One region of the Methyloradius palustris genome, then DNA from elsewhere that is predicted to be linked to it. Evidence: riboswitches for the same ligand, from Rfam matches in the RefSeq annotation. Region 1 holds a riboswitch; the other holds the start of a gene.
The links. Region 1 has a riboswitch for cobalamin ahead of ZMTM_RS00675 (TonB-dependent receptor). Riboswitches for the same ligand answer to the same signal wherever they lie in the genome.
Positions count from the first base shown of each region.

Region 2: it holds a riboswitch for cobalamin, as region 1 does, so the genes downstream of both, ZMTM_RS04095 (ribonucleoside-diphosphate reductase subunit alpha) here and ZMTM_RS00675 (TonB-dependent receptor) in region 1, are expected to answer to the same signal.

Region 1 is NZ_AP024110.1:135,317-139,746, forward strand. It holds gene ZMTM_RS00670 (hypothetical protein) at 1-513, opposite strand, end outside; gene ZMTM_RS00675 (TonB-dependent receptor) at 588-2,531, opposite strand; cobalamin riboswitch at 2,677-2,918, opposite strand; gene ZMTM_RS00680 (hypothetical protein) at 3,034-3,246, shown strand; gene ZMTM_RS00685 (cell division protein ZapA) at 3,243-3,548, shown strand; gene ZMTM_RS00690 (DUF2237 family protein) at 3,840-4,199, opposite strand; gene ZMTM_RS00695 (ABC transporter ATP-binding protein/permease) at 4,240-4,430, opposite strand, start outside.
Region 2 is NZ_AP024110.1:836,092-840,521, reverse strand. It holds gene ZMTM_RS04105 (sodium-dependent bicarbonate transport family permease) at 1-285, opposite strand, end outside; gene ZMTM_RS04100 (LysR family transcriptional regulator) at 381-1,274, shown strand; cobalamin riboswitch at 1,381-1,638, shown strand; gene ZMTM_RS04095 (ribonucleoside-diphosphate reductase subunit alpha) at 1,836-4,430, shown strand, end outside.

The DNA.
Region 1 (4,430 bases):
CATGTACATCAGGGTGAAACCAACATAGGTCGGCAGATAGTTCCAACCATACTGCAAGGTTTCTAGTACGCCGTTGTTAGGGAAGCGGCCAGAGAACAAGTAGTAAGCCTGGGTTGAAATAACGAATGCAACTACGGTAGTGATCACGCTAGTCAATACATATGGCTTAACAGCAAAAGCATCTGCCCTTGAGGCTAGCCACAGACCACCCAGCCACATCGCACCATAAGCTGGAATCAAACCCCAGTAACCGTTAGTCAGGCAAAAGCCTTGCATTGGGTCAAGCGCAGCAGCACCAAAATCAATCACGGTCGCCAACACAAAAAATGCCGCAAACCACCATGCACGCTTGAGATAAAGCCCGCCTAGCAGAAACAAGGCAAGACTGGCGTCAGGCAACGATACTGCTGTTAGCACATGGCTACCACGCGTTAGCAGCATGAAAAACGCAATTAATGCAGCGATTGCGATTGGTTTATAGCTAATCATTAGATTTTTTTGTGTTGAGTTCACTTAGATTTCCTTCTGTCTTGCTGAATATTAAACAATGATAACATCTTGCGACCTGATTTTTCAGGCCGCAATCCTTAAAAGTCCGCTTTCATGCCAACTCTCCAAGTGCGCACAAAATCAATAGGGTAGATAAAATTATCAGCGACTTGTATTGAGTTTTCATGCTCAAACAGATTATTTATTGCAGTGAAAAAATTAACATTTTTATATTGATAATTTAAAGCAATATTTGTTGTTTGATAGCTATTTTGTTTTTGGCTTAAATTATTCTGGAAGTCATTATATGCATAAGCATCTGAACGCCATGTTTGATTTAGATTTAAGCTAGCGTGATCAAGAAATTTATAGTTCAAATTTGCAACTACGCTATGTTTTGGCACTCCTGGTAAATTCTTATTACTAATATTTGTGCCGTCTGTTTCAACTTCGCTGTCAATAATTGCACGCGTATAATTGTAAATAATTGAGGCACCTAGATTCTCGGAGATTTTAAGGCTGTCTTGTAGTTCAATGCCATATTTGTGTGATTTATCAATATTAGTGTTGACCCCAAAAGGACCTACACTATGATCAAGATAAATTTCATCATGCAACCAACTATAGAAAGCTGTAGCCTTAAATTTATTGTTTGATAGGACTTGATTTAAGCCAATATTAAATGTTTTAGCCTCTTGAGGTTTTATGAATCCACTGAATATCGTTTTGGATGTAGCGGTATCAAAAACGAAAGATCGATCAATGTCAGGGCTTTCAAAGCTTTTATTGTAGTTAGAAAAAATACTTAACGTAGAACCAAGTCGATAATTTGCGCCAATATCCCATGCATTTAGATTATTGTCTCCACTGGCTGAAGTGTCGCCAACTGGATTATTTGCATATGTAACGTCTTCTCTTCTTGCGCCAGCAGATAAGGTAAGTGCATCTATTTTGTAATCACCTTGTGCAAAAAAAGCCTGATTCTCTTTAGTGGTTACATCGGTTGTCGAAGAACGTTTACCATCAAAATTCTGGAAACCAACAATCAAGCTCTTGAAGTCATCACAATAGTTGATGGAGATATCGTTTGATTGATAGCGATAGTTGCTGGTGGAAGGAAAGTCAGAAATATAGGAAGACAATTTTGTTTCGTCATAATGAGTAGCATTAATTCTGATGTTATTCGTAATGTCATATTCAACGCCTACTCGCCACTGGTCACTATTCAAGTTTTGGTGTGTATATGGATTAACACCACCGTTTTGTGAGGGGTCTGTTTTAAATTGCGCCAAACTTAAGGCATTTACATATCGAATATCGTTCCGTGAACTGGTACCTTCAACATTGAAACGTAGATTGTCTAATGGCTTAATTTTAAGTTTTACATTCTGCGTATCGCTAGTGAACTCATCTTTATTACCAGTCACATCTTTTTGACTAAATCCATCATAGGAGTCATGGGCCGCATTTGCAGATAGATCAAAATACTTTTCTGAAATGCCAGCATTGATGTAATGATTCTGTTGACCATAGTTTCCACCAGAAACACTCGCTGTGACGCCAGTTTTATTTTTTGTATAGATTTGAATAGCGCCAGCCGTTGCCCCATCGCCGTAGATAACAGAACCACTACCTTTACTGATCTCAATACGATCAATATTACCAAGTGGGATAGCAGCAAGCAGTTGCGGTATTCCATCAATATTATTTAAGCGTTGACCATCTACGGTAATAACAACATTCTGGGATCCATTCTCACCGCCATAACCGCGAAGATTGATTGATGGAGTCGCTTTATTACCAAAACTTGACAGTACATTGAGTGATGTTTGCTGGGCTAAATAGTCATAAAGTGTTGCTGCGCCAGAAGCTTGAATATCTTTAGCTGTATGAATCTCTGAAGCGTAAGTTGTCTCAGTATCTCTGCGCTCAAAACGATTGGCGCTGACCAATACATCATCCGAAGTAAGATCAACATCTGCAGCAAAGGTATTGGACGTAAAGAGGAGGCCGACAAGGCCTGCAATGGTGGTTTTTTTCATTATATTCCCTTAATAACATGCGACCCCGCATGTTTTAATGATTGATTTGTAAGGGAAATAACACGAGATATTGATAAAACGAAACGAGCGCGGGCAAGACTTTGCCATGCAATAACGTCCCGAAAACCGTCACCCCGCGGTATTCCCAAGCTTATATTGTTAGGCCGGTCTCCGGGCTCATACGTCTTGTTAATTCACCTTCCCATGATTTTCATCACAGTGGTATGTCGAATTAACCACACGTAATTACCGTTGCGGGGGCAGCACAGGAATTAATTTGAATGCTTAGATATGACTCGAGATCAAATGTCACCTGTTTCCCAGTTTCACTTAATCGCAGCAACTTGCTAAAACTGCGATGTCAGCACCTGACAACATGGTTCAATTATATGTTACAGAAGGCAAAATCGGCAAAGCTTAATTTTTGATAAGGTGTTGTAATACTTTCAAAAATCGCTGTTAACAGTTGACCACACAAGGTTTTTCAAATTATAGTGACATCATGGAAACAGATTTAAACGTGCTTGAAGCCAAATTGACGCAGCTCATTGAGCTATGTCAGTCACTGCGTGCAGAGAACTTGCAATTGAGGCAAGAGCTTGCCCAAGGGCGTGATGACACTAAACAGTTAAAGAGCCAGATGACGGAAGCCAGTGCCAGACTTGAGGCCTTGATTGAGCGTTTGCCACAAACCGTTGTTGAAGGTGTGTTATGAGTCAGCCTACAGGTGTTGATGTCAATATCATGGGCCGCGAATTCAGGGTGGCTTGCACTGAAGATGAACGTGAAGGATTGGAAAACTCAGTCAAGTATCTTGATAAAAAGATGCGCGACATTCGCGATACTGGCAAGGTGATTGGCATAGAGCGCATCGCTATCATGGCGGCATTGAATCTTGCACATGAGTTGTTAACAACTCGCACTGGTGGCTTTGACGTTGGTGATTTCAAGCGTAGAATTGACGGCATGCAAGAACAGATTGATAGTGCATTAGCCGAGCAAAATAAGCTTTTTTAGCTGTAAAAGTAATTTTCACAAGCCTGTTATATTGCCCGACTATATTTAAAGCAATCTAATACCTGTTTTCGCTGATGAGTTGAATTGAAACTCACAGCATCAGTTTGTTCCCTGCGGTGTTGCTTGGATTATATATTCCTTGAACTAGTTTTTGCATAGGTTGCGGTTCGCTTAGTTGCTGTTGTGCGCGCTCCATTTGCGGGTGTACCTGATGTGACTTCAACTGTGACCACTTGAGCCTTTTTGGTTCAGGATGCTGGTCTAGGCAGCATTTGTGGGGAACTCCTATTTTTATCTCAGAGCGTGATATTTAAGGTCAGCCAGGCTGACAATCTTAAGCGCCTGTTCATGCGTGGCCTCTAGTACAACGGGTGGTGCGTAGCCAGCTTCTGCCGCTTCATTCCAGCGTGCAGCACATAAACACCAGCGATCACCAGGTTTTAGGCCATCAAAGTTGTACTCTGGTCTGGGCGTGCTGAGGTCATTGCCTTGCGCTTTGGAATACACCAAAAACTCCTCAGTCACTTCAGCGCATACCGTATGGCTGCCTGTATCTTCTGCGCCAGTGTCGCAGCAACCATTGCGGGTAAATCCAGTCAGTGGCTTGATGCTGCAAGCCTGTAACTCTGTACCTAATACATTGCGTGCCATTTTTAGCTCTCTTTTATTGTGTAATGCTTAAGCTGAGTGATCAGCTTGTTTGGGTAATTGCGTGTGCTTCCAGCTTTCGGTCTTTCAGTTGCCAGCTACGGGTGTGGAATTTAGCGACGCTGCTACGGTGCGCAATGCTCAATACACTGCTGTTTGGTAGCTCTTGCACAAGTAAGCTATATAACAATTCTTCCATATCTTCATCTACCGCGCTGGTGGCTTCATCCAGAA
Region 2 (4,430 bases), 700 kb from region 1:
TGCAATCGCCGCGGCATCATAACCACTGACGAATCGCTTGAGTATCTGGTAACCCAGTAGTGGAATAGAAATAGCCAAACCAACTGCACACGCCAAAGTAATTGCCACTTCACCATTAACGCCAGATTTTGCAAGGGCAAAACCACCCTTAAGACCCAGTGACATCAGCAAATATAGTGATAGAAAACGTGATATCTGTGGCGGTATTTCAAGATTGGATTTCATCAATCCCGCCAGTAAACCAAATACGAAAAATAGAATTGCTGGATCTAATAATGTCTTCATTTAAAGCCCCCTGTAGTGTTTGCGGCACGGATACTAACCAGACTATTGAATAGTGTAAAATCAATAATATTTATATAAACCATAGGTTAATACTGATGAATATTACTTTTAGGCAGATGAATGTGTTTCTGGCTGTTGCACAACTTAAAAGTATCACCGCTGCGGCTGAAGCTTGCTACGTCACACAACCGACAGTGTCCATGCAAATGAAGGAGCTCACAGATACCATTGGCTTGCCACTTTACGAGCAAATCGGCAAGCGCCTGCACCTGACAGAAGCGGGTGAATCTCTTGCAGAGACAGCACAAGCCATGACCGAAGAATGGAGCCGCTTTGAACAAACCATAGAAGCGATGAAAGGGCATAAAAAAGGCCGACTGCGCGTAGCCGTTGCCAGCACGGCCAAATACTTTGTACCACGCATACTGGGTGACTTTTGCCACGCTTACCCAGAAGTGGATATCTCACTCGAAGTGCTTAACCGCGATGGCGTGGTTCAACGCCTGAAAGAAAATGCTGATGATCTTTACATTATGTCTATCCCGCCAGAGGACATGGCGCTAGAGAAGCAAGCGTTTATGGAGAACCCGTTAGTCGTCATTGCACCGATCAATCATGCGCTTGCGTATCAAACAGGGTTGAGCCTCAAATCACTTGAAAATGAATCATTTGTGCTGAGAGAGCGTGGCTCTGGCACCAGACTCGCCTGCAACAGACACTTTGAGGAACATCAATTTAAACCCAAAGTCAGGCTGGAGCTGGGCAGCAATGAAGCGATCAAACAAGCAGTAGCTGGCGACCTTGGTTTGGGCGTGATTTCACGACACGCTTTGGCTGGAAAAGCAGAAAATGAAGGCCTAGCCGTACTTGATATTGAGACGTTTCCGATACACGCCAACTGGTGGTTACTATATCCGCAGGGGAAAAAACTTTCGCCCATTGCTAAAGAGTTTATTGCCCATTTACAAGCCACGGCACATAAGCTTTAATTAGATTCCTTTAAATAAATTACCCATATATCGATTTAATATCTTTTATATATCAATATATTGTGGTTTTTCTAAAAATTTCTCTTTCCAAAAAAAATATGCTGGGTTATATTTAATCCACTTCGGTACCTAGAGATTTGTGAGGAGTTTTATCAGAAACTTCAATAACTCTGGGTTTAAAAGGGAATCTGGTGACAAGCGTTTGTATCTGCAACGCTTTAATTCCAGGGCTGCCCCCGCAACTGTAATCAGTGAGTTTGTTGCCAACCAGTGGTCACTGAGATTCTGAACATGGAATCTTGGGAAGGCCGGCAATAAGCAATGACCTGAGAGCCAGGAGACCTGCCGTTAGCAATCTTTTGCTGTTAAATCAGTGAGGATTATTTTTCATAACGTTTGAGGCGGGGTGTCCTCGGCAGATGGTAAGCGACTATTAATTTGTTGCCGGGCATTGGTAACTGGTTCCGCTTACTGCCATGCTGGTCTTTATGGCTATGCAGTATCAAAGCAGTCTGATTGATTCTGTATTGTCGTTCCCGTCCCTTTTACAGGGAGCTTTCCATGGATGATATTCAAGTCGCTACACCGACTGCATCACTTTCCAACTTTAATACTCAAGCACCAAGTTTGCAGGTAATCCGCCGTAATGGCGCCGCTGTTGCCTTTGACCCAGAAAAAATCTCGATTGCCATGAGCAAGGCGTTTCTTGCAGTCGAACATGGCCAAGCTGGCTCAAGCCGCATGCGCGAATTGGTAGCCACGCTAACTCAACAGGTGGTCGCCGCATTGATGCGTCGGCTGCCTGCTGGCGGCGCCGTTCATATTGAGGATATACAAGATCAGGTAGAGTTAGCCTTGATGCGCTCTGGCGAACATGACGTCGCTAGAGCCTACGTGCTGTACCGCGAAAAACGCTCGGCAGAACGCGCCGCTCAGCCGCATGATGCGCCGCAATTACACATCATCATCAATGGCAAACGTGAAGCGCTCAGCTTGGCAAAACTCACTGAAATGGTGGCCGAAGCATGCTTATTCCTTGGCAACGCGGTTAACCCCAAAACGGTGGTCGAGCAAGCTGTGCGCGACTGCTACGACGGCATGCCATTCAATGAAGTACGCCGCGCGCTGATTCTCTCATCACGCAGCCTGATCGAGCGCGAGCCAGCCTACAACTATGTCACTGCACGCCTGCTACTAGACCTGATTCGCGCCGAAGTGCTGGGCGAAGATGTCAATCATGCCGCCATGCAAACCCGTTACGCGGAATACTTCCCGCAATACATCAAAACAGGCATTGAAGCTGGCTTGCTCGATAAACGTCTTGCGCAATTTGACCTCGAGAAAATGGGTCGCGCCTTCGATGCAAACCGCGATTTCCAGTTTGGCTATCTAGGCCTGCAAACCTTGTATGACCGCTACTTTTTACACATTGAAGAGCGCCGTATAGAGTTGCCACAAATATTCTTCATGCGCGTTGCCATGGGCTTGGCAATTAACGAAATCGACCGTGAGAATCGCGCCATCGAGTTCTACAATGTGCTGTCCACCTTTGATTTTATGAGCTCCACGCCCACGTTATTCAACAGCGGCACGCTGCATTCACAGCTTTCATCTTGCTACCTGACGACGGTAAGCGATGACCTTGATGGCATCTATCAAGCTATCAAGGAAAATGCGCTGCTACAGAAATATGCAGGCGGACTGGGCAACGACTGGACGCCAGTGCGCGCTTTAGGCTCACGCATCAAAGGCACTAATGGCAAAAGCCAGGGCGTGATTCCTTTCCTAAAAGTGGTCAATGACACTGCAGTGGCCGTCAATCAAGGCGGTAAACGTAAAGGTGCGGTGTGCGCATATCTTGAAACCTGGCATCTGGATATCGAGGAGTTTCTCGATCTGCGTAAAAACACAGGCGATGACCGCCGCCGCACGCATGACATGAACACTGCACACTGGATCCCCGATTTATTCATGCAGCGCGTGAATGAAAATGGCGAATGGACACTATTCTCACCATCCGACGTACCAGACCTACATGATAAATTCGGCAAGGCTTTTGAATCGACTTATGTTGAATACGAACGCCAAGCCGACCGTGGCGAGATTGCGTTATTCAAGCGAGTATCGGCAACCCAGATGTGGCGCAAAATGCTCTCCATGCTGTTTGAAACTGGCCACCCTTGGATTACCTTTAAAGACCCATGCAATATCCGTTCACCGCAGCAACATGTAGGCGTGGTGCACAGTTCCAACTTGTGTACCGAGATCACCTTGAATACTTCAGCGACAGAAATCGCGGTATGCAACCTCGGCTCCGTCAACCTGATGGCGCATTTGAAAGAAGAAAATGGCGAGCTGGTATTAGACCAGGCCAAACTCAAAGCCACCATCAATGTTGCCATGCGCATGCTGGATAACGTAGTGGATATCAACTTCTACGCAGTGGGACATGCTCGTAACTCGAACTACCGTCACCGCCCGGTCGGTCTCGGCATCATGGGTTTCCAGGACATGCTACATGCGCTCCGTATTCCCTACGCTTCACAACAAGCCGTTGAAATCGCAGACCGTACCATGGAAGCCATTTGCTACAACGCTTATCTGGCGTCGAGTAATCTGGCTGAAGAGCGCGGTGCTTACTCCAGCTTTAAGGGCAGTTTGTGGGACCAAGGCATATTGCCACTTGATACCCTGAACCTGCTATCTGAAGCGCGTGGTGGCAATGTTGAGGTTGATCGCAGCAGCACACTGGACTGGGATGCCTTGCGTGCCCACATCCAGTCGGTTGGTATGCGTAACTCCAACTGCGTGGCGATTGCGCCTACTGCCACTATCTCCAACATCGTCGGCGTGGCAGCGAGCATTGAGCCTGAATATCAGAATCTATACGTAAAATCCAATTTGTCAGGCGAATTTACGGTAGTGAATGAAGGCCTAGTGGCTGAACTGAAAGCCTTAGATATGTGGGATGAAGTCATGATTGCCGACATCAAATATTACGATGGCTCGGTGAAAGCTATAGACCGCATCCCCGCTGAGATTAAGGCCTTATATGCTACGGCTTTTGAAGTTGATCCCACTTGGCTGGTAGAAGCTGCTGCACGTCGCCAAAAATGGATAGACCAAGCGCAATCGCTCAACCTGTATTTTGCGGTT